Regions from separate parts of the Paenibacillus sp. FSL R10-2771 genome, predicted to be linked through region 1. Evidence: riboswitches for the same ligand, from Rfam matches in the RefSeq annotation. Region 1 holds a riboswitch; each other region holds the start of a gene.
What was found. A riboswitch is a leader RNA that binds a small molecule or an ion and turns the genes downstream of it on or off. The one in region 1 is predicted to bind cyclic di-GMP.
Positions count from the first base shown of each region.

Region 2: linked by a shared signal. The riboswitch ahead of NSU14_RS29430 (collagen-binding domain-containing protein) and the one ahead of NSU14_RS28610 (transglutaminase-like domain-containing protein) in region 1 are both predicted to bind cyclic di-GMP.
Region 3: linked by a shared signal. The riboswitch ahead of NSU14_RS26560 (PA14 domain-containing protein) and the one ahead of NSU14_RS28610 (transglutaminase-like domain-containing protein) in region 1 are both predicted to bind cyclic di-GMP.

Region 1 covers NZ_JBBOBM010000001.1:6,641,673-6,649,721, forward strand. The annotation lists rRNA gene NSU14_RS28600 (23S ribosomal RNA) at 1-987, opposite strand, end outside; rRNA gene NSU14_RS28605 (16S ribosomal RNA) at 1,288-2,845, opposite strand; gene NSU14_RS28610 (transglutaminase-like domain-containing protein) at 3,210-4,001, opposite strand; cyclic di-GMP riboswitch class I at 4,034-4,114, opposite strand; cyclic di-GMP riboswitch class I at 4,187-4,267, opposite strand; gene NSU14_RS28615 (class D sortase) at 4,395-5,048, opposite strand; gene NSU14_RS28620 (GtrA family protein) at 5,120-5,524, opposite strand; gene NSU14_RS28625 (glycosyltransferase family 2 protein) at 5,514-6,491, opposite strand; gene NSU14_RS28630 (phospholipid carrier-dependent glycosyltransferase) at 6,573-8,049, opposite strand, start outside.
Region 2 covers NZ_JBBOBM010000001.1:6,820,026-6,828,074, forward strand. The annotation lists gene NSU14_RS29415 (alpha/beta hydrolase) at 1-455, opposite strand, end outside; partial or broken gene tnpB (IS200/IS605 family element RNA-guided endonuclease TnpB) at 668-1,788, opposite strand; gene NSU14_RS29425 (choice-of-anchor A family protein) at 2,093-3,712, opposite strand; gene NSU14_RS29430 (collagen-binding domain-containing protein) at 3,718-4,125, opposite strand; cyclic di-GMP riboswitch class I at 4,206-4,295, opposite strand; gene NSU14_RS29435 (choice-of-anchor A family protein) at 4,800-8,049, opposite strand, start outside.
Region 3 covers NZ_JBBOBM010000001.1:6,154,664-6,162,712, reverse strand. The annotation lists gene NSU14_RS26565 (sugar phosphate nucleotidyltransferase) at 300-1,673, shown strand; cyclic di-GMP riboswitch class I at 1,811-1,891, shown strand; gene NSU14_RS26560 (PA14 domain-containing protein) at 1,929-4,445, shown strand; gene NSU14_RS26555 (glycosyl hydrolase) at 4,657-6,171, shown strand; gene NSU14_RS26550 (discoidin domain-containing protein) at 6,392-8,049, shown strand, end outside.

The DNA of each region.
Region 1 (8,049 bases):
CCGGCAAGAAGTTAATGGCATTCGGAGTTTGACTGAGCTTGGTAACCCTTGCGGGCCCCGCACCCAATCAGTGCTCTACCTCCACCACTCCATTCACCGAGGCTAGCCCTAAAGCTATTTCGGGGAGAACCAGCTATCTCCGAGTTCGATTGGAATTTCTCCGCTACCCCCACCTCATCCCCGCATTTTTCAACATGCGTGGGTTCGGGCCTCCAGTGCGTGTTACCGCACCTTCACCCTGGACAGGGGTAGATCACACGGTTTCGGGTCTACGTCCACATACTCAATCGCCCTATTCAGACTCGCTTTCGCTGCGGCTCCGGCTTCTCACCTTAACCTTGCATGTTAAACGTAACTCGCCGGTTCATTCTACAAAAGGCACGCCATCACCCATAGATCGGGCTCTGACTTTTTGTAAGCACACGGTTTCAGGTTCTATTTCACTCCCCTTCCGGGGTGCTTTTCACCTTTCCCTCACGGTACTGTTTCACTATCGGTCGCCAGGTAGTATTTAGCCTTAGCAGATGGTCCTGCTGGATTCATACGGGGTTTCACGTGCCCCGCACTACTCGGGATCCGTCTCGGAGAGAACACAGTTTAGGCTACAGGGCTTTTACCTCTATCGCGGGCCTTTCCAGACCTCTTCGCCTACCATATTCCTTTGTAACTCCATGTGAGACGTCCCACAACCCCAAGAGGCAAGCCCCTTGGTTTAGGCTGTTCCGCGTTCGCTCGCCGCTACTGACGGAATCACTATTGTTTTCTCTTCCTCAGGGTACTTAGATGTTTCAGTTCCCCTGGTCTGCCTCTGCGTATCCTATGTATTCAGATACGAGTAACTGCGAATTACCACAGCTGGGTTTCCCCATTCGGACACCCCCGGATCAAAGCTTGCTTACAGCTCCCCGAGGCAGTTTCGTTGTTCGCCACGTCCTTCGTCGGCTCCTGGCGCCTAGGCATCCTCCGTGTGCTCTTATTAGCTTAACCAATGCGTTTTCCGTTAGGAAAATCGCTGTAGCAACTAATAACTATTTCAACTTGCTTACACAAGTTTCAGCTAAAAGATGTTCTAAAACGCAAATTCGTTTCGGTATCCAGTTTTCAAGGATCAAGGTGCTGAAATTTCGGTACAATCACGACTGTGATGTTCGAAAATTCAGACAGTTTAAAGATGAGAGTTTGAGCTCTCAAAACTGACCAACGAGTGAGTAACAGGCCTAGACCTGAGTTTTGGAAGCTTACGCTTCCGATTTGAATGTCACCGTTGCAGGTGACGATTCTCCATAGAAAGGAGGTGATCCAGCCGCACCTTCCGATACGGCTACCTTGTTACGACTTCACCCCAATCATCTACCCCACCTTCGGCGGCTGGCTCCCTTGCGGGTTACCCCACCGACTTCGGGTGTTGTAAACTCTCGTGGTGTGACGGGCGGTGTGTACAAGACCCGGGAACGTATTCACCGCGGCATGCTGATCCGCGATTACTAGCAATTCCGACTTCATGCAGGCGAGTTGCAGCCTGCAATCCGAACTGAGACCGGCTTTGCTGGGATTGGCTCCACCTCGCGGTTTCGCTTCCCGTTGTACCGGCCATTGTAGTACGTGTGTAGCCCAGGTCATAAGGGGCATGATGATTTGACGTCATCCCCACCTTCCTCCGGTTTGTCACCGGCAGTCACTCTAGAGTGCCCAGCTTCACCTGCTGGCAACTAAAGTCAAGGGTTGCGCTCGTTGCGGGACTTAACCCAACATCTCACGACACGAGCTGACGACAACCATGCACCACCTGTCTCCAATGCTCCGAAGAGGGGCACTATCTCTAATGCTTTCATCGGGATGTCAAGACCTGGTAAGGTTCTTCGCGTTGCTTCGAATTAAACCACATACTCCACTGCTTGTGCGGGTCCCCGTCAATTCCTTTGAGTTTCAGTCTTGCGACCGTACTCCCCAGGCGGAGTGCTTACTGTGTTAACTTCGGCACCAAGGGTATCGAAACCCCTAACACCTAGCACTCATCGTTTACGGCGTGGACTACCAGGGTATCTAATCCTGTTTGCTCCCCACGCTTTCGCGCCTCAGCGTCAGTTACAGCCCAGAAAGTCGCCTTCGCCACTGGTGTTCCTCCACATATCTACGCATTTCACCGCTACACGTGGAATTCCACTTTCCTCTTCTGTACTCAAGTCACCCAGTTTCCAGTGCGACCCCAGGTTGAGCCCAAGGTTTAAACACCAGACTTAAATGACCGCCTGCGCGCGCTTTACGCCCAATAATTCCGGACAACGCTTGCCCCCTACGTATTACCGCGGCTGCTGGCACGTAGTTAGCCGGGGCTTTCTTCTCAGGTACCGTCACTCCGGTAGCAGTTACTCTACCGGACGTTCTTCCCTGGCAACAGAGCTTTACGATCCGAAAACCTTCATCACTCACGCGGCATTGCTCCGTCAGGCTTTCGCCCATTGCGGAAGATTCCCTACTGCTGCCTCCCGTAGGAGTCTGGGCCGTGTCTCAGTCCCAGTGTGGCCGTTCACCCTCTCAGGTCGGCTACGCATCGTCGCCTTGGTGAGCCATTACCCCACCAACTAGCTAATGCGCCGCAGGCCCATCCCCAAGTGGCAGATTGCTCCGCCTTTCATTCTCTCTTCAGGAGAGGAAAGAAATTATCCGGTATTAGCTACCGTTTCCGGTAGTTATCCCAGTCTTGAGGGCAGGTTGCCTACGTGTTACTCACCCGTCCGCCGCTAAGCATGAATGGAAGCAAGCTTCCATTCAAACTCCGCTCGACTTGCATGTATTAGGCATGCCGCCAGCGTTCGTCCTGAGCCAGGATCAAACTCTCCAAATTGTATTTAGAAAGAGCGATTGCTCATTTTGAAACATCTGACGAGAATTTTCATTCTCTTTTTTGGAAGTCACTTTCGTGATTTCCGATACTCACTCGTTGTTCAGTTTTCAAAGATCAAGCTCGTTGTCAGCGCCGCTCATCGCGTCACCAGCAACTCTTATAATATATCACATTCATTCGAGTAATGCAAGCTTTATTTTGAAATCACTTATTTAAGCCATTTCTTATTAAGTTTGCCGCTCCAACAACGCTTATTTATAATACCCTATCTCTCTACCAAAAAGCAACCTTTTCCAAAATAAAAATAACCCGCTTAATTACTAAGCGGGTTATCCTCAATGAAACTATGAATGCATCTGTGCTCTTAGTAGAACTTAGCTGCAGTATATTTACTTGCTACTTTAACCAGATCTGCTGTTTTGCTGTTCTTGGCAAGTCCAGCATCAACTGTAGTATCAATAGTTACCCATTTGCCATTAAGGAACACTTCATTCCAAGCGTGGTAAGAAGTCACATAACTTGTGTTACCCATAACCAGTTTGGTAGGAATGCCTTCACTGCGAAGCATAGTAGCGAACAAGGAAGCGTAATCGTAGCAGATCCCCTTCTTGGTAGCCAAGGTGCTGTCGTTGTTAGGGATGTAATCTGTAGTAACACTGGAAGCCAGGGAATAATCATATTTCACATTGGCTACGATATAATTATAGATAGCCTTCACTTTGTCTTCATCTGATGTCAAACCTTGTGTAAGCTGTGTTGCTTTCAGAACTGCTTTATCGGAAGAACTCCATTTAACATTCTGTACGGAGCTCAGATATACGGCGTTGGCGTTGCTCAGGCTAAGATCTACCGTCTCGGAAGAGATTACTTTGTATTTGTTGCCGTTAGTGTTCTCAAGTACGGAAACCTTGTATGAACCGTTACCTTGTTGAAGCGGGAATGTTTCAGTTGGTTTGGAAGTGTATAAGTTGTAGGTGTAGCTGTTATTATCTTTGGTGATCATCAGCTTAATCTTCTTATCCTTAGGAACATTATAAGAAACTCCGATAACACCCTGATCAAGTTGACCTATGTTCAACCAGCTTGCATCTGCATTAGCAGCTTGAGCTGTACCTGTCTGCACCGACGTAACCACTACGAATAGTGTAACCAACATTAAATAGAACTTCTTCATTGGATAAAACCCCTTTCGGTAGCTGGCTGCCATCCTTACGGGAAGGCCCTTTAGCTTTGCGTCCCTACCTTTCGATAGGTTTGCCGTTATCGTATAAGCTTTATCTGTCCTTGCTTCTACCATAAAATGCTAGATTCACAATAAGAACAAACAAAAAAGCCTCTTCATTCGGTAGCTGGCTGCCATCCTTACGGGAAGGCCCTCTAGCTTTGCGTCCCTACCTTTCGATAGGTTTGCCGTTTATCGTGTATTAGCTTTGTATAGTTATATCTTACCATATCTATTTCTATTATCAAGACCTAAATCACTAGATTTCCGCGAAAACAAATAAAAATTTTAAGTATTTTAAGTTTTTCCGTCATTATTCTACAAACATCACGATAACTTTGCGTGAATGATAAGTCTATGCGTTGGATTCACCAGCGGATCACAAGTAATGAGTGTTAGAATCTTGTCATCCTTATTCCCTTTCAATACGGATACATCGGTTGGTTCCACAATAGTCACATCATAAACTACATAATTGTATGCCTGCTTGCCGGTTGTAACGGAAATAGTGTCCCCGACTCCAACTTCATTCAATCTGTTGAATAGCCTTCCCGTAGTTCTTGATCTATGCGCTGCAATTGCAGCATTCCCAGCAGAGCCAAGCGGAGCCGTCTCCTTCATATGCGCAGCAGCATGCTTCATATTCGCCTTGGTGGCGCCTTCCAGGACAGGCAGCTTCAGATCTATTTTGTCGATTTCGATGATTGCCATCACCTTGCCTCCGACTTCAATCTCAGGCGCAGCAGAGGGTTCTGGCTCTTCCGCAGCCGACTCATCCGCCAGCAGCTGGGTTACTTCCGCGTAAGGCTTACTTAGATCAGCACTGGCCGGAGCTGACGCAGACGGAACGATTTCACTGTAGGCCTGTTCAGCCTCTTCCAGCAGCTTTTGCTGCTGACGGTCATTGTACCATTCGCTTCCTTTGGGATAGAGCATAATAAGCACCCCGGCAAGTATAATCAAATAGGATAATTTCCGCATGACAATCGCCTCCGTAATATAGAATAGATGTTACCCTTCCGGAATAATTAAGAAGCAATGCTTCTTAATTATCAGAATACCCATTTCCGGCTTCCGAAGAAATTAATGATCACCGTAACAAATGTGACCAGCACTTTGGCGACCAGCACTTGAATACCGAGAGAATCGGTCAATATATGAATCAGCAGCACCGATATACCCAGCACCAACAGATTCAGCACGATAAACCTGATCAGCTGCATCCGGTCGAAGCCCTCTTTATTGCCTCTGTCCCGATCACGGAAGGTTACCTTTTTGTTCCAGAAGAAGCTGTTGGCCGTACCGGCGCTGTAGGAAATAATCTGCGCAGGGGTGTTGATCATCCCAAGGGAATGCAGCAGTGTGAATACAGCAAAATCAATCAGTGTATTCAGCAGGCCTACCGCATTGAATTTCAGGAACTGGATGAACCCCGCACTCCATTTCTTATCTGGCATAATCGCTTTCCTTCCGCGTGTCTTCTATTTCCGCATCCGGATAGCCTTTGGTCTCACGTACAATATAGAGCGGTCTGTCCTTCGACTCATCATAGATCCGTCCGATATACTCACCAATTACCCCCAGCAGCATCAGCACAATCCCGTTGAAGAGCAGGTTCACGCCGACTATAGATGCCCATCCGGGTACGGTCCAGGAGGTAAAGATTTTTTGGAACAATACCAGGAACAGATAGATGAAGCTGGAAAAGGACAGAAAGAATCCGATATAGGATGCGATTTTGAGCGGTTTGTGGGAAAAGGAGGTGATGCCGTCGAGCGCAAACCGGATCATTTTCTTGAGCGGATATTTCGTTTCCCCGGCAAAGCGCTCCTCCCGCACATATTCTACCATGGTCTGCCGGAAGCCTACCCAGCTTACCAGACCCCGGACATACCGGTTCTTCTCCTTCAAACCGCGCAGCACATCACAGACTTTACGGTCGATCAGCCGGAAGTCCCCGGTATCGGTAGGGATTTCAACACTGGTCATACTGCTGAGTAGGCGGTAAAAGATCTTAGCGGTGACTTTCTTGAAGAAAGTCTCCCCGTGACGCTTCAACCGCTTGGCATACACGACTTCGTAGCCCTCTTTCCACTTGGCAATCATCTGCAGAATAACCTCAGGAGGATCCTGGAGGTCTGCGTCAATCACCACGACTGCCTGGCCTTCGGCATAATCCATACCAGCCGTAATCGCCACCTGGTGGCCGAAATTACGGGAGAAGTCGATCAGCTTGACATGCTCATCCCGGCTGCTGATCTCGCGCATGATCTCCGCCGTGCGGTCCCGGCTGCCGTCATTGACGAAAACCAGTTCATAGGAATCACCGCAACCATCCATTACTTTTTTGAGCCGCTCATAGGTTACCTGAATGACTTCCTCCTCATTGAACATGGGGACAATTACACTGTATCTGGCTTTCACCTTAGTTCCTCCTATAAGTTTCTACGAGATACCCCGCAATAAAACTGTTTTCTGAAACATATGCCTTCTTAAATAGTGCCCCTAGAATACCCAGGAAGGGAACCAGCGCAGTACAGTATTTATATAACTGCTGTTAATCTGCATTCCGGACAACACCGGATAGAACATTACAAACAGGATGGCTGCAGCAGCCACATAGGCATACCGCAGATATTTGGCGTCGCCGAATCTGCTGTCAAGCAGCTTCAGGATATAGACAACCGACAGAATCATAAATGGCACCATCGCAAAATAATGGTACAGGAACGTCTCACGCGGCACAAGCATCCACGGGACATACTGTGAGAAGAACCCGATCCAGATCATGTACAGATTCTTGTCCCTGCGTTTCACGGTAAGCCACACGGCTGCCAGCATAGCGAAGATTCCTGTCCACCAGATGAGGGGATTCCCCATGGTCACGATACTGCTGGCCTTACCTTCCGGCAAGCCTTCACCGCCGCTGAAGAACCAGACCGGACGTTTCATGAACGGCCACTCCCACCAGGAAGAGGCGAACGGATGCGTAGCTACAAGCTGGCTGTGATAGTTGTACATATTTTTCTGGGCATCAATCAGTCCCTTAATGGTGAAGCCTTCCGCCGAAGCAGAGAGCGCCGGGACAAAGGACAGGCTATAGATGATAACCGGGATAGCAATGAAGAATATGATGCAGCTGGCCAAAGTAATGATGGTGTTCTTCCAGAAGGATTGGTCCGCTGTCCGGCAGGCAGCTTTGAGCTCCTGACCGGTCAGCTTGCCCTCAGCCAGCAGACGGCCTGCAGCCTTATACTCCCTATACCGCTCAAACAGCGCCAGTGCCAGCATCACCGCAAGTCCTGCCCCTCCGTAGAGAACAATCCACTTGGAAGCAACTCCGATTCCGAAGAACAGTCCGGACCAGAACAGCGGAACCAGCGTTGTGCGCAGCGGCATACGGTAGAAGTTCATCGTATAATACCGCTGCATGAAATAGAACATCAGCATAATGAAGAATACGCCGTATACATCAATCGTTGAAATGCGTGTCTGGGTGAAATGCATGAAGTCCAGCGCGAACAGTCCGGCTGCTAATGCAGCATAGGTAGTCTTCCGGAACAGCCGCATCGCCATGATATAGATCAGCGGCAGCATTGCAATGCCGAACAGGGTGCCGATGATACGCCAGCCAAACGGATTGACGCCAAACAGCTCCATGCCTGCACCGATCAGCAGCTTGCCAAGCGGCGGGTGCGTATTCTCATAAGGGACAATATCATGATAATGTTCATAAGCGGTCCGTGCATGATAGATTTCATCGAAATACGTACTGTTCATGAAATTCGAGTTCTCCGGGATCATGGACTGCTCATCGAACAGATTGGCTGGCGTCCCTCTTTTGGGAGCCGCAGCGGCATCCGGTGTAACACCGGCAATTTGCAGAGGCGTCTTCGGTGCCTCCTGGCCATAGAAAGCCACTTCATTCAGGGTGAAGCCCGGAGAGGTGACTGTCAGCTTGACGTATCTTGCCGATACGTTC
Region 2 (8,049 bases), 180 kb from region 1:
ATCCACTGCAGATAATCACGGCGCTCCGGCCAACCGAAGCCAATATAGTCCCCTTCGCTCTTCCCGTGACCTCTGGCGTCGGGCAGCAGTACATTATATCCCAGGTTGTCATAATAGTTTTTGGCGGTTGCCCCCATGTCCTTAGCCTTGCCGGAATAACCGTGGGCGATAATTACGGTACGGCCCGCAGCACGCTCTGAAGCCAGATAGTAGCCTTGCAGCTTCAGTCCATCTTCCGAGACCAGCTCCACTTCCCGGAAGTTCTGCCGTGCCACCCATTCCGCCCCTTCCCCCCACGAAGCTCCGGCTACCGGCGGGTCCACCTTCAGATCTGGCGTCTTGCCCAGGAATTCCTTGGGCGCCCGCTTAATAGCCACTCCATAAAAGTAAAATCCGGCATAAGCCAAAATCCCCGTGATTACAACCAGCACTATTAGCAGGTATATACCCCACATAACGTTCACCCTTTCAGTAAGCAACCATTCCTTTGAGGAAATGTGTATTCTTGCTTTTGAATTCTCCCCCACTTAGCTAACGCTTGAAGTGGCGGATTCTTGCGAACAGAAGAGTACCCTCTTCTTATGGAGCAAGCGATCCCTGCGTTCCCGCAGTTTTACATTTTTGACGCAAGTGAAATGTTGAATTCTATCGTTTGGTTAGGTGGCGGTTAAACCGCTACTTGTTCAATATTGTGAGCGGCGTTTTCGTCACGGTCATGGATCGTCCCGCAGGCCGTACATGTCCATTCCCGAACGGACAGGTTCTTCACCTCGGGGTGGATCGTGCCACACACATGGCAACGCTGACTGGTCGGCTCAAACGTGTCGGCGATCCGAAGATTTCGTCCATACCATTTCGCTTTATACGTCAGCTGTCGCACCCACTCGCCCCAAGACGCATCAGCAATGATTTTGAAAGCTTGGGGTTCTGAATCATATTCGCCACACGCAGATGTTCGATACTAATCGTTTGGTTTTCACGAATCAGTCTCGTGGTCAGCTTGTGGAGGAAGTCATTTCGTTTATTGGCAATGCGTTCGTGAATACGAGCGATATGCTGCCTTGCTTTCTTCCAGTTGGAGCCGCCCGGAGTACGCCCAGCCATCCGCCGCTGCCAAAGCGCCAGCTTGTTCTCGTATTGACGGTAAAAGCGAGGATTGGCGATATGTTCCCCGTTTGAGCATACTGCATATTCTTTCAAGCCTAAGTCGATGCCAATAGGTGTATCCACTTGGGGCAGAGGGTTCTTTTGAACTTCGCAAACGAGCGAAACGAAAAATTTCCCGCTGGCGTTTTTACGAACGGTAGCGGACAATATCCGGCCTTCCAGCTTCCGGGAGTTTGCAAAACGTATCCAGCCGAGTTTTGGGAGCTTCAAGCGACTGCCCTCCATGGCGATATTCCCGTTGGTGAATTTGGTCGTGTAACTTTGAATCGGATGCTTTCGGCTCTTGAAGCGTGGCGCTTGATTTTGCTTCTTGAAAAAACGATCAAAGCTATCCGCCACATGACGAGCAGCCGACTGCAAAGCGATGCTATCGACTTCTTTCAGCCAGTCGTATTGTGCTTTTAAACCGGGGAGTTGTGTTGCACAAGCATCATAAGACAAGCCTTTTCCCGTTTCCGCATAACTTTGATTCCAAGCTCCCAAGAAGTAATTGAACACAAAACGGCAGCAGCCAAACATTCGACGAATGAGTTGCCGTTGCTCTGTATTGGGGTAGATCCGATATTTATAGGCTTGATGAACCAGGGGTTTCGAAGAAACCTCCTGCGCAGACACGAGCATGTGCAACACCTCCTTTTAGTGATCTCATCCATATTATAGCACATATGTTCGTCTTGAAATCGAAAACTGCTGATTCATCCCCACCCTATCGAGGGTGGAGTATTCTCAGCTTTTTTAGATAAATAATTTGAGCATAGTATAGCATGGTATCCGTCCAACTAAAAACACTGCCGTCAGTCTGCGCTGCCTGGTGTGTGTAAGTAGTGAGCTACGAATTGAATGCGCTCCCCGTATACAAAAAGACTGCTTCCCGGAGAATCTCTCCGGCAGCAGCCCTCATCCAAACACAGCGGCTTAATCATAATCATTTGCGCTTGTTCACTCTGGCAGTTCTTCTAAGAAGCAGGCCCAGACCGGCAAGAACAACACCCGTAATATAGTACGGCGCAGGACTTGATTCACCCGTCTGCGGCAGGGTTTGCTCTGCAGTCACACTGCCCAGAGGAATCTCGTCATCGATAATGATTTCTTCAGGTGCCGGTCCTGCTACAGGTGAAGGTCCAGGTGCAGGAACCTCCACAACTGGCTGTAGCGCTGTTGTTGTCAGCACCGTCACAACCGGTGATGCTGCCGGCCCGAGAGGAACCGGGTCATCAATAATAGTCGTGTCAGTATCAGTCACAATAGTCCCAATCACTGTCGGAGCGGTTGATGTCGGAAATACGAAGCTTGGGACAAAGACGCTCGTGCTGGTTGCTGTCGGTGCTGTTGTCGGTACAGCGGTCGGCACTGTTGTTGGTGCCGCTGCCGGTGTTGCCGTTGGCACTGTTGTCGGCGTTGCCGTTGGTGCCGCTGTCGGTGTTGCCGTTGGTGCCGCTGTCGGCGTTGCCGTTGGCGCTGTTGTTGGCGTTGCCGTTGGTGTCGGCGTTGGCGCTGTTGTCGGCGTTGCCGTTGGTGCCACTGTCGGTGTTGCCGTTGGTGCCGCTGTCGGTGTTGCTGTTGGCGTCGCTGCCGGTGTTGCCGTTGGCGTCGCTGCCGGTGTTGCTGTTGGCGTCGGCGTCGCTGCCGGTGTTGCCGTTGGCGTCGCTGCCGGTGTTGCCGTTGGCGTTGGCGTCGCTGCTGGCGTTGCCGTTGGCGTCGGCGTCGCTGCCGGTGTTGCCGTTGCCGTTGGTGCCACTGTCGGTGTTGCCGTTGGTGCCGCTGTCGGTGTTGGCGTCGCTGCCGGTGTTGCCGTTGGCGTTGGTGTTGGCGTCGCTGCCGGTGTTGCCGTTGGCGTTGGCGTTGCTGTTGGCGTCGGCGTCGCTGCTGGCGTTGCCGTCGGCGTCGGCGTCGCTGCTGGCGTTGCCGTCGGCGTCGGCGTCGCTGCCGGTGTCGGCGTCGCTGCCGGTGTTGGCGTCGGCGTCGCTGCTGGCGTCGGCGTCGCTGCCGGTGTTGCCGTCGGTGTCGCTGCTGGTGTTGCTGTTGGCGTCGGCGTCGTTGCCGGTGGCGTCGGCGTTGCCGTTGGCGGATCTTGGCCTTTATAAGGTATATGGTGGGATTCTCCCGATCCTGAGAGCGAAGCTCCGATCAGATTCCCGTTGATTTGACCATTATTAAATTGAATAGAGGCATATGGAGCCAGCACAGATCCCAGAACTCCGATACCTTCGATTTGAAGACTGGTCGCTTGACTGAAGTTATATAACACTTTACTGTTCATAGCGTTATCCTTATTTCCGTTACCATTAATTCCAGTCCCCATATTCTTCATAGTTACTGAAGTACCGGAGATATTAACTATAGCTGTTGAGCCATCGGGAATCTTAATTCTCAACTCATTTGCACTAGACAGCTTGCTGCCGTCTACAGTAAATATGTTAACATCCGAATTTGTACCTTCCAAAAAGAAATTACCGGAGTTGGCAGTGGTAACCCCATTAACAGGCAGAGAAGCAAGCTGCTGAGATTTCTCACGGAGCAAACTGAACTCGGCTGCAAAGTCCACAACATTTACTTGTTGTTGTAAGCTTCCTGTTCCCCGCGCGGGCCGCCGCTGCCGCTATAACTCCCCCCGTAGACTACATCACCCACGGTTTCTCCCTGGGAATAATACAGATTACCACCGGCGATGAGAGAGTAGGCTTCCTTCGTTTCCTCACTAGTAAGACTATGTCCCACAGAATAATTAACATTTAAATTCACGTTTCCGCCGGCAGCTAATCTACCTTCAATATCACTATGTTTAACATCAACATCTCCCAAGATGAACACATTATACTTGGATGCATTGCCCGGCAAAGAGTTGCCCTCGGCTTTAACTGAGGTGCTCCCCAGTGAAATAATTCCGCCGCTTCCTACAATCAGAACTGCTATAAGTCCGAACACCGTAAGACGTTTGAATTTTTTTAATTGGAACATACAGCTCACCTCACAGTTAATATAGATATAGGCCACATTTATATAACAAAAAAGACCGCCGGAAAGAGGATTGCTCTCTTTACGGCAGTCGGACGATCATTGCGCTCCATCGCGCTTTAGACTCCTGGACTTTGCGTCCCGTCCTTTCGAACGGTTTGCGTTTATACGTCAGTGGAAGATTAGGTTGTGAAATTATGTACTAAATCAAACTTTTATACTAATGTCTATGACATTCGTTACTTTGGAACTATTTTTAGTTTATCCGCTATCAAGGCTGATTGTCAATGAAATCCTTTGAAACATCTGGTAATAGATTATATCTGCTAATTCATTCCAAAGCACTGTTACAAAAGGTTTTTTTAAAGAATCTATAGCTTTTTCACCTAAATACCGATCCTCTCATCGCCCTCGATGGCACCTACAAGAATATTTTGGAACCATGTATAAAGAACTAATTTTAATATTGCAAATTTTAATATAAACATGAGGGCCCATGATCTTAAAGACGCACCTCTTTCTCCTTAGCACATTTTCTTTTAAGAGGAAACATAATAACAAATGTATATCCCATATGAAAAAGGCTGCTTTCAGGAGAACGTCTTCTCCCAAAGCAGCCTTTTCCCGATTTAGCGGTGATATCGCCAGCCTTTCGGAAAGGATCTTACGGATTGCATTTATTTACGTTTATCTGTTCTGGATCTTCTGCCGAGGAATATTCCCAATCCTGCAAGGGCTAGACCGACTAAGTAATAAGGAGCCGGACTGGACTCACCAGTCTTCGGGAGCGCGGCATCCGCAGGTACATTGCCTAACGGAATCTCTTCATCAATGATTGTCACAATCGGCGTTGAACTTGGTGTTGCGCTTGGGCTTGGCGTTAGGGTTGGACTTGGTGTCACCACTAACGGCCGAGGTGTTGCTGTTGCCACAGGGCCCAAAGGCAGCGGATCATCAATGATTATGGTATCCGGATTTACAATATAGCCGATTATTGGAGTCGGCGTTGGCACTACATTAATAAAGACGGGCGGTGCAGACGATGGCACTGGTGTCGGTGGTAATGTCGGTGCTGGTGTTGCCGTTGGTGTCGGTGTCGGTGTCGGTGTCGGTGTCGGTGTTGGCTCTGCCGTTGGCGTTGGTGTCGGTGTTGGCTCTACTGTTGGTGTTGGTGTTGGTGTTGGTGTTGGTGTCGGTGTTGGCTCTGCCGTTGGTGTCGGTGTCGGTGCTGGTGTTGGCGTTGGTGTTGGCTCTACTGTTGGTGTTGGTGTTGGCTCTGCCGTTGGTGTCGGTGTCGGTGCTGCCGTTGGCGTTGGTGTTGGCTCTGCCGTTGGCGTTGGTGTTGGTGCTGCCGTTGGTGTCGGTGTTGGATCTGCCGTTGGCGTCGGTGTCGGTGCTACTGTCGGTGTTGATGTTGGATCTGCTGTTGGTGTTGGTGTCGGTGCTGCCGTTGGCGTTGGTGTCGGCTCTACCGTTGGTGTCGGTGTCGGTGCTGGTGTTGGCGTTGGTGTTGGCTCTACTGTTGGTGTTGGTGTTGGCTCTGCCGTTGGTGTCGGTGTCGGTGCTGCCGTTGGCGTTGGTGTTGGTGTTGGCTCTGCCGTTGGCGTTGGTGTTGGTGCTGCCGTTGGTGTCGGTGTTGGATCTGCCGTTGGCGTCGGTGTCGGTGCTACTGTCGGTGTTGATGTTGGATCTGCTGTTGGTGTTGGTGTCGGTGCTGCCGTTGGCGTTGGTGTCGGCTCTACCGTTGGTGTTGGTACTGCTGTCGGTGTTGGTGTTGGATCTGCTGTTGGTGTTGGTGTCGGCTCTGGCGTTGGTGTCGGTGCTGCTGTTGGTGTCGGTGTTGGATCTGCCGTTGGCGTCGGTGTCGGTGCTACTGTTGGTGTTGGTGTCGGCTCTGGCGTTGGTGTCGGTGCTGCTGTTGGTGTCGGTGTTGGATCTGCCGTTGGCGTCGGTGTCGGTGCTACTGTTGGCGTTGGTGTTGGCTTTACCGTTGGTGTTGGTGCTACTGTTGGCGTCGGTGTCGGTGTTGCCGTTGGCGTTGGTGTTGGTGCTGCCGTTGGCGTTGGCGTTGGTGTTGGTGCCGCTGTTGGCGTTGGTGTCGGTGCAGCCGTTGGCGTTGGTGTCGGTGCTGCCGTTGGCGTTGGTGTTGGCTCTGCCGTTGGTGTTGGTGTCGGTGCTACCGTTGGCGTTGGCGTTGGTGCTACCGTTGGCGTTGGCGTTGGTGCTGCTGTTGGTGTCGGTGTTGGTGCCGCCGTCGGCGTTGGTGTTGGTGCTACCGTTGGTGTTGGTGTCGGTGTTGGTGCCGCCGTCGGCGTTGGTGTTGGTGCTACCGTTGGTGTTGGTGTCGGTGCTACCGTTGGCGTTGGCGTTGGTGCTGCTGTTGGTGTCGGTGTTGGATCTGCCGTTGGCGTCGGTGTTGGCGCTGCTGTCGGTGTTGGTGTTGGTGTCGGTGCTGCTGTTGGTGTTGGTGTTGGATCTGCCGTTGGTGTTGGTGTTGGCTCTGGCGTTGGTGTCGGTGTCGGTGCCGCTGTTGGCGTTGGTGTCGGTGCAGCCGTCGGCGTTGGTGTTGGTGCCGCTGTTGGCGTTGGTGTCGGTGCTGCCGTTGGCGTTGGTGTTGGTGCCGCTGTTGGCGTTGGTGTCGGTGCTGCCGTTGGCGTTGGTGTCGGTGCTGCCGTTGGCGTTGGTGTCGGCGCTGCCGTCGGCGTTGGTGTTGGTGCCGCTGTTGGCGTTGGTGCTGCTGTTGGTGTCGGTGTCGGTGCTGCCGTTGGCGTTGGTGTCGGCGTTGGTGTTGGTGCTGCCGTTGGCGTTGGTGTTGGTGCCGCCGTTGGCGTTGGTGTTGGTGCCGCCGTCGGTGTCGGTGTCGGCGCTGCCGTTGGCGTTGGTGTTGGCGTCGGTGTCGGTGTTGGCTCTACCGTCGGTGTTGGTGTTGGTGCTGCCGTCGGTGTTGGTGTCGGTGTTGGTGCAGCAGTTGGCGTTGGTGTCGGTACCGCTGTTGGCGTTGGTGTCGGTGCCGCCGTTGGCGTTGGTGTTGGTTTCACTGTCGGTGTTGGCTTCACTGTCGGTGTTGGTTTCACTGTCGGTGTCGGCTTCACTGTCGGTGTTGGTTTCACTGTCGGCGTCGGCTTCACTGTCGGCGTTGGTTTCACTGTTGGTGTCGGTTTCACTGTCGGTGTTGGCTTCACTGTCGGTGTTGGCTTCACTGTCGGTGTCGGCTTCACTGTCGGTGTTGGCGTCGGAGTGCACTTAGGTGTCGGCGTCGGCTTCACTGTCGGCGTTGGCTTTACCGTTGGTGTCGGCGTCGGCTTCACTGTCGGCGTTGGCTTTACCGTTGGTGTCGGCGTCGGCTTCACTGTCGGCGTCGGCTTTACCGTTGGTGTCGGCGTCGGCTTCACTGTCGGCGTCGGCTTTACCGTTGGTGTTGGTGTCGGCTTCACTGTCGGTGTTGGCGTCGGAGTGCACTTAGGTGTTGGCGTTGGTTTTACCGTGGGTGTCGGTTTCACCGTTGCTGTCGGTGTTGGTGTCGGTGTTGGAGTTGGTTTCACCGTCGCCGTCGCCGTCGGCGTTGGCGTTGCGGTCGGTTTCACTGTTGGTGTCGGGCTTGGTGTTGCGGTTGGTGTTGGCGATGGGCTGGGTGTTGGTGTTGCGGTCGGTGTCGGACTTGGCGGCGGTCCATCTCCCTCGTATGTTCCAAGGTGCATTTCTACTCCGCCGCTAAAAGACTTGGCAATTAGCGTTCCGTAAAGCTCTGCACCGGAATAATTGACATCCGCCTTAGGCGCCAGTATCGTTCCCAAAAAGGTCGTATACGCAATATTCACCTTGGTCGCTTCGTAGAAATTGAACAACACTTGACTTGCTCTACCGTTATTCATTGCGAAACTTGGTACATTGACCGTAGCTCCACTTATGTTAATAATTAACGTGGCA
Region 3 (8,049 bases), 490 kb from region 1:
ATAGCCGGATCTTTAGCCGGGAGCTTCGCCTGCGGGCGAAGCGAATAAGCCAGCTGTTATGTAATGGAACGGAGAGGGATTTTGGAACTGTAGGAGCGTTAGCGTCCGCCTTTGTCTCCGGATTTCTACCGCGATAAGCGGTTTAAATCAGGAAATCCGGAGACAACAGCGGCCGAAAGTCCAAACATTCCTTGCAGTGACCCTCATAACAGCCGCTTTTAGGCTTAAGCAAACGCAGCCAGCTCCCAATAACAATCCGATATTTTCGCGACATCATATAAACTTAGGAGGGTTCACTTATGAAACTAGTACTTCTATCAGGCGGTTCTGGTAAACGGCTCTGGCCTTTGTCCAATGATTCACGTTCGAAGCAATTTCTGAAAGTACTGGAAAGCCCGGCAGGTGAACCGGAATCCATGGTACAGCGGGTATGGAGACAGCTGCAGGAGACAGGGATGGCGGAATCGTCCTACCTGGCTACCGGCCGCAGCCAGGTAGAGATGATTCAGAGCCAGCTGGGCAGCGGGGTGCCGATTATCGTTGAGCCGGAGCGGCGCGATACCTTCCCTGCCATCGCACTGACAGCAGCTTATCTGTATTCGGTCGCCGGTGTTTCACCAAGCGAGACGGTAGCCATCCTGCCCGTCGATCCTTATGTGGAGTCGTCCTTCTTCGAAACCGTTCTGCAGCTGGAGAGCACGATGCTGGAGAGCGGCGCCAATCTGGCGCTGATGGGCGTAGTTCCGGAGCATGCCTCCGAGAAATACGGCTATATCATTCCTACCAGCGCCGAAGCGGGGGCGAGCGGGTATCTGCAGGTGAGCCACTTCCAGGAGAAGCCGGACCGCAAGCAGGCTGAGGAGCTGATCAGCCGGAACGCGCTCTGGAACTGCGGCGTGTTTGCTTTCCGTCTAGGTTATCTGCTGGATATTCTGCAGCGCAAAGGACTGCCGCTGAACTATGAGGAACTGCAGAAGCAGTATAAACTGCTGGCTTCCATCAGTTTTGATTACGAAGTGGTGGAAAAAGAAGAGAATATCGTGGTTCAGCCTTACGCCGGATTCTGGAAGGATCTGGGCACTTGGAACACGCTGACTGAAGAAATGACCAGCAATCATGTCGGCAAAGGCTTCGTCACTGCAGATTCCGAAGGCACCTGCCTGATCAACGAGCTGGACATTCCGATCACCGTGATCGGAGCGAAGGATCTGATTATCGCCGCCAGCCCGGACGGAATTCTGGTTACGCACAAGGCGGAGAGCCCGCGCATTAAAGAAGTGCTGAAATCTTTTGAACAAAGACCGATGTACGAAGAACGCCGCTGGGGCCACTACAAGGTAATTGATTATGTGAAATATGCGGAAGGCAATGAGGTGCTGACGAAGCGAATCTTTATCTCTGAAGGTAAAAATATCAGCTATCAGCTGCATCACAAACGCAGTGAAATCTGGACCATTGTCAGCGGTGAAGCCAGCATTGTGCTCAATGAGAAAATGCATAATGTGAAGGCGGGGGATGTCGTACGGATTCCGGAAGGCACCAAGCATGCGATCCTGGCATTGACAGATATGGAATTTATCGAAGTGCAGACCGGCTCTGAGCTGGTGGAGGAAGATAACATCCGAATCACCTTGGATTGGGAAGATATCGCCTTGCAGCAATTCATTTCATAGGTCTAATCTATCTATATAACCAATTGTTACAAATCCAAAACAGGTATTAAGAACCATTTATTAAGAAAATTTCATTTTTGCTCTAAATTAAAACTAAATAGGGACGATACTTACGGTAAGAGGGATTAATCCTTCCAATACGACAAAGGCAAACCTAATCGAAAGATAGGGACGCAAAGCTATAGGGCCTTCGCAAGAGTGGCAGCCTGGCTACCGAAAGGAAGATGGATTTTGATAACTTACCGTAAGTCTCGTTTGCTGTGCACTGTGCTGTCTCTGGCCCTTTTATTGACTGCAGTACCTCTGGGACTCGGCGGAATGCCTTCATCTGCAGAAGCTGCGTCTAGTTCCAAAGCGCCCATTAATCCGGAGGCTTCAACCGAAGCAGTCAGATTGCTGGATGATCTGTATTCTATCACTGGAAAAGGCATTATTACCGGCCAACATGACTATCTGGAAAGTCCGGACGAATTCAGCAACAAGCTGAAAGGAACCAGCGGACAATATGCTGCTCTTCACGGCTATGAACTGGGCGTAATCAGCGGGCAATCGGAAAGTACAGCAGCGGCGCAACGCAGAAATGTTGTGAACAGCGCGATCAACTGGTATAAGGGCGGCGGCATTGTAGCCATGACTTTTCATGAGAATCTGCCCGGTACCGCATACCTCTGGTCCAATGTTCAGAAACCGCTGAGCCAGGCGGAATTCAATAAATATATTACTCCGGGTACAACACAGTACACTGCATTGATTGCAGATCTGGACAAAGTGGCAGTTTCACTTAAAAGCCTGCGGGATGCTGGTGTTCCCGTACTCTGGAGACCTTACCACGAAATGAACGGTGACTGGTTCTGGTGGGGGAAGAAAAATAACTTTGCTGCGCTTTGGAATATTATGTATGACCGTTTCGTAAACGTTCATAAATTAAACAACCTGCTGTGGGTATGGAACCCCAATGCACCCAATGCCTGGTCTGATCCTTATGCGCTGACCTACCCGGGGGCTGACAAGGTGGATGTACTCGCGGCAGATATATATGAGAACGATTATATGAATAAATATCATGACAGCCTGCTCGCACTTGCGAATGGCAAACCGATTGCCATTGGCGAGAATGGACAAATGCCAAGCACAGCAAAGCTGCAACTCTCACAGAAAAATTGGGTATATATGATGAGCTGGGGAAAAATGCTGTATGAAACCAACACAGTTGCTACCATCAAAGGTTTCATGAGCGACAGCTATACTGTGACCCGGGACGATTATAAAGCAGGCACATTTGCTACGGCGACGCCGAAACCAACAGCAACGCCAACGCCGGAACCGACAGCAACGCCAGTACCAACAGCAACACCAACGCCGGTACCAACAGCAACACCAACGCCAGTACCAACAGCAACACCAACGCCGGTACCAACAGCAACACCAACGCCGGTACCGACAGCAACGCCAACGCCGGTACCAACAGCAACACCAACGCCGGTACCGACAGCAACGCCAACGCCAGTTCCAACAGCAACACCAGCGCCGGTACCGACAGCAACGCCAATACCGATACTGACGCCGCCCCCTGCTTCCAATGATTCTGTGACGGCCCCCGTCGTTCAGAATGGTCTTCAGGGAGAATACTACAAGAACATGACGCTTTCGGGCACTCCGGTTCTGGTCCGGAATGATGCGCTGCTGAACTTTAACTGGCGCCAGGCAGCGCCGGATGCCAAGCTTGGAGTGGATAGCTTCTCCATACGCTGGACGGGTCAGATCAAACCTTCTTTCAGTGAAACCTATCAGATTATCACTACATCCGATGATGGTATCCGCGTCTATATTGACGGCACAGCTGTAATCGACAGCTGGACCAAACAGAGCGGTACCGAGCGTACAGGAAGCATAAACCTGCAGGCAGGCCGGCTGTATGATATCAAAGTGGAGTATTACGAGAATGCCGGCGATGCCAATATCCGTCTGATGTGGCAGAGTCCAAGCCAGGCGAAGGCAACTGTCCCTACAAGTGCGTTATTTGTGAACACGGCTGCTTCTTCAGCCAGCAAAGCAGCTTTGGATGCTCCGGCTGTGACTGCAACACCAGTACCAACAGCAACGCCGTTACCAGTATCAACACCAACACCGGTGCCAACAGCAACGCCGACAGCGGCACCAACGCCGACAGTGGCACCAACGCCGACAGCGGCACCAACGCCAACAGCGGCACCAACGCCAACAGCGGCACCAACGCCGACAGCGGCACCAACGCCGACAGCGGCACCAACGCCAACAGCGGTACCGACGCCGGCAGAAGCTCCATTACCGGAGAATCTTACGGCCGAGGCTCCTGCGGCGAATGGGCTGGTTGCGGAATATTTCAATAATATGACGTTGTCTGGTGCTCCGGCAGTGGTACGTACCGATGCAGTGCTTGACTTCAACTGGCGTCAAGGCACGCCGGATGCCGCAATCGGCATAGATTTCTTCTCTGTACGCTGGAGCGGTAAGCTCAAGCCGCTATACACTGAGACTTATCAGATTTATACCACTTCAGATGACGGCATCCGCGTACGGATCAATGGTGAGCTCGTGATCGACAGCTGGATGAAGCAGAGCGGGACCGAACGCACAGGAAGCATAAGCCTGACAGCCGGTCAGCTATATGATATACAAGTGGAGTACTATGAGAATCAAGGAGATGCCAGAGCACGCCTGATGTGGGAGAGTCCGAGCCAAGTTAAGGCAACGGTTCCTGCGAGCGCACTGTTTCTCCCTTCCGCTTCCTAAGATCATACCCCCGCAGCTGTATTCATTATTGGCGCTGATACTGGTTAAGACGTTACAATTCTAAATCCTATAAAGTCCAATCTTAATGGCCCTGCTATTAGCAGGGCTACTAAGCTATAGACCATCCGGTTAATTCATTGCAGCCTCTTAACAGAGAACTGCATACCTGCACGCCTAAGGCGGCAGTGAAACCCGGGGAAAGGAGATTATATTGAACACTTACCGTAAGTACAGGCTATATACAACAATTATTCCAATTATCCTTATCCTTTCACTTCTGCCATGGGGGGAGGCGCGCAGTCTTCCCGTAGCACGCCCCGTAAACACTCCTGCCGCTTCCATCAAACCCGTTAATCCCTCCGCTTCCAAGGAAGCCACAGCACTGTTAAGCTATCTTGCCGATCTCAGCGGCAAAGGTATGATCTCCGGCCAGCATGATTATCTGGAGAGTCCTGATGAATTCAATAATAAGCTTAAAAATGCAAGCGGGCAGTATGCCGTTCTGCACGGCTACGAGCTGGGAGCTATTAACAACCAGTCCAAGGAGACCATTGCCAGGCAGCGTCAGGCTGTCGTAGACAGTGCCATTAAGTGGCACAAAGGCGGAGGCATTGTGGCGATGACCTTCCATCAGAATCTGCCGGGAACCTCTCCCGAATGGGCTAATGTAAAAATGAATCTGAGCCAGGATAAATTTGACGCCTATGTTACTCCGGGAACCCCGCAGTACAAAGCTCTAATCGCCGAGCTGGATGAGGTAGCCGGGTACTTGGGTGAACTGCGGGATGCCGGAGTTCCGGTTTTATGGCGTCCATATCACGAAATGAACGGCAACTGGTTCTGGTGGGGGCAAAAGGATAACTTTGCCCAGCTGTGGGATATAGTGTACGACCGTATGGTGAACACGCATAAGCTGAATAATCTGCTGTGGGTATGGAACCCGAATGCACCGAACGAGTGGGCAAAGGCTTACAGCAATTATTATCCGGGTGCCGCCAAGGTGGATGTACTGGCAGCCGATATTTATAACAATGACTTTAAGCAATCCTATTACGAGAACCTTCTGAAGCTGGCTGACGGCAAACCCATCGGTATCGGGGAGAGCGGAGAGCTTCCAGACCCTGTCATATTGTCTCAAACCCAGAGTAAATGGGTATATACGATGACATGGGGGAAAATGCTGCTCGAGAATAATAATCTCCAGAAAATTCAAAGCTTTATGAGCAATAAGTACACCGTATCACGGGATGATTACAAGCTGGCACTGAGTGCTCAGCTCAACGCACTTACAGCGGTATCTCGCAACGGTCTCAAGGGGCAGTATTTCGGCAATACGGAGCTGTCTGGCAAACCGCTGCTTACCCGGAATGACAACAGGATTGACTTCAACTGGCATGGAGATTCACCAGCGCCGGGAATCGGCAAGGACTCTTTTTCCGTACGCTGGACCGGTAAGATCAAGCCAGTCTACAGTGAAAAGTATACTTTTACAGCCTCTTCCGATGACGGCATCCGTGTGTGGATCGGCGGCAAGCTGATCATTGACAGCTGGAAGAAGCAAAGCGGTGTCAGCCGGGAGGGAAGTATAACTCTTACAGCCGCAACTGCCTACGATATTAAAGTGGAGTATTATGAGAATCACGGTGACGCAAGCGTCCGTCTGATGTGGCAAAGCCCGCGCCAGAAGCAGGCGGTGATTCCCCAGAACGCGCTGACTCTTCCTTGAGGAATGAAGCTGGTCATCACGAATGCGGCTCTACGGAAACCGGTACATTACAGCCACCCTGGAAGAAAGTGAGGACAAGGGAATGAGGACTAGACTCAAAACAAAGAGAAATAAACCCATTCATCTACTACTAAAATTTGCAGCATTGATCATCTTGTTTCTGTTGTCCGTTTCTGTCTTCGGAGAGGATGGGACAAATAGCGGCGAGGTGGAAGTTGACATGTCGGAATTATCTGCAGCCAAGGATGCGGGTCCCGCAGTTCCGGAGGGGACTGTACTATGGAGGCTGGGCCAGCATGACGGTTCAGCCGCAGAGTTTACAGCAGCCGGATCAAACGGGGCCAAGGGGGTATTCAGCGTTGCTTCAACCGCAGTGAAGGCGGCGGAGCTTCAGAGTATCCCGTCCGGGCTGCACGGCGCTACCAATCCTGAACTGCGGATTACCTACAAACTGGATAAGATCCCGGTTAACGGGGTCTTATTTCGTGTCAGCATCCTTGATGCCTACAAATCCGTACCGCAGATGAGCGTATTCTCTAACCGGCAGCTGTCAGGGATTATTCAGATTGCCGGTGTGAACGGTACGGACAGTAAATACGATTTCCGCAAAACCTATGAGCTGTACATTCCCAAAGAACAGCTCATCAGCGGAACCAACGAGCTGACACTGCGGGCAGCGCGCGGGATCTATTCCTCCGCTGCGGAGGATAAGTATAACTGGTGGACATGGGATAACCTTAGTCTGGAAGCACTGAAGACTCCGGTCAAGGAGCCGATTCACGGGAGCTATACGCTGACCGGAACCATGGTCAACAACAAACAGTTCTATTTTGACAAAGGTGCAGTTACGCATTTGCCTTATATTATGAAATGGCTGGGTTTAGCCTACAGCGGCAACATTATGCGGACCAGCTGTGCCAGCGATGTGGGCAGATCCTGTGAGAATATGGGAGAGTACTACGAGGTCCTGAAGGATTATAATATGCAGGCTGTTGCCCTCTATCTGTACACGGGTGATATCAAGCTCAAGGAAGACGGTTCACTGCCGGATGATGCGGAGAAGAAGCTGACCGATTATTTCAAGCAGTACGGCCAGTATTTCCAGTATTATGAGGTGGATAATGAGCCCGGACTGTTCAACCGTTCCAAAGCAGTCAATCTGGCGATAGCCGACTGGCTGAATAAGAAAGGCAAGACGATCGCACCGCATCTGCAGACGGTGGCCCCGGGCTGGGCATACTGGCCGGGTTACAGCGAAGATTCCTGCGGTAATCAGAAGGGGACGCTTAAGCAGTGCGGAGATCCGGACGGCTGGGAACGGGACCCGGAGCAGCGGAACGAGCTGGAGGAAGTAACGGATTTGACCAATGGGCATTCCTATGGTGAATCCTACATTTTCAGCAATGGAGGCAGCTTTACAGAGAACCTGAAGACCTTTGGGGGAGCTGTAGACGGCCTCAGCAAAAAAATGCTCACCACCGAATTCGGCACCTCGGATTCTCATGTGGATGCCTATCAATACGGCGCGTCCGAGCGGACTGCGGCGGTGTTTGACCGGATTATGCGGGGGCATATCGGATATGCCGATATGTTTGTGCAGCATGCGGCTTTCTTCAAGAACTTCAGTCTGTTCAAGTACGGCTTCAACCTGGAGGAGCATGATCCGGGAGCTACAGAGATTTATTATACCAAAGAAGGTGAAGATTCACGCGTAAGTATTATGCGCCGGCTGGATCTGGCTTATGCCACACACGGGGCGCCGCTGAGCTACCAGATTACGAACAAAGATGATTTGGCTGACAAACTGGTGTATGTGCGGGCGGTAGACACTTCCACCCTTGAGCCTCTGGCAGGCAGCGGAGCCACATCCAACAAGCT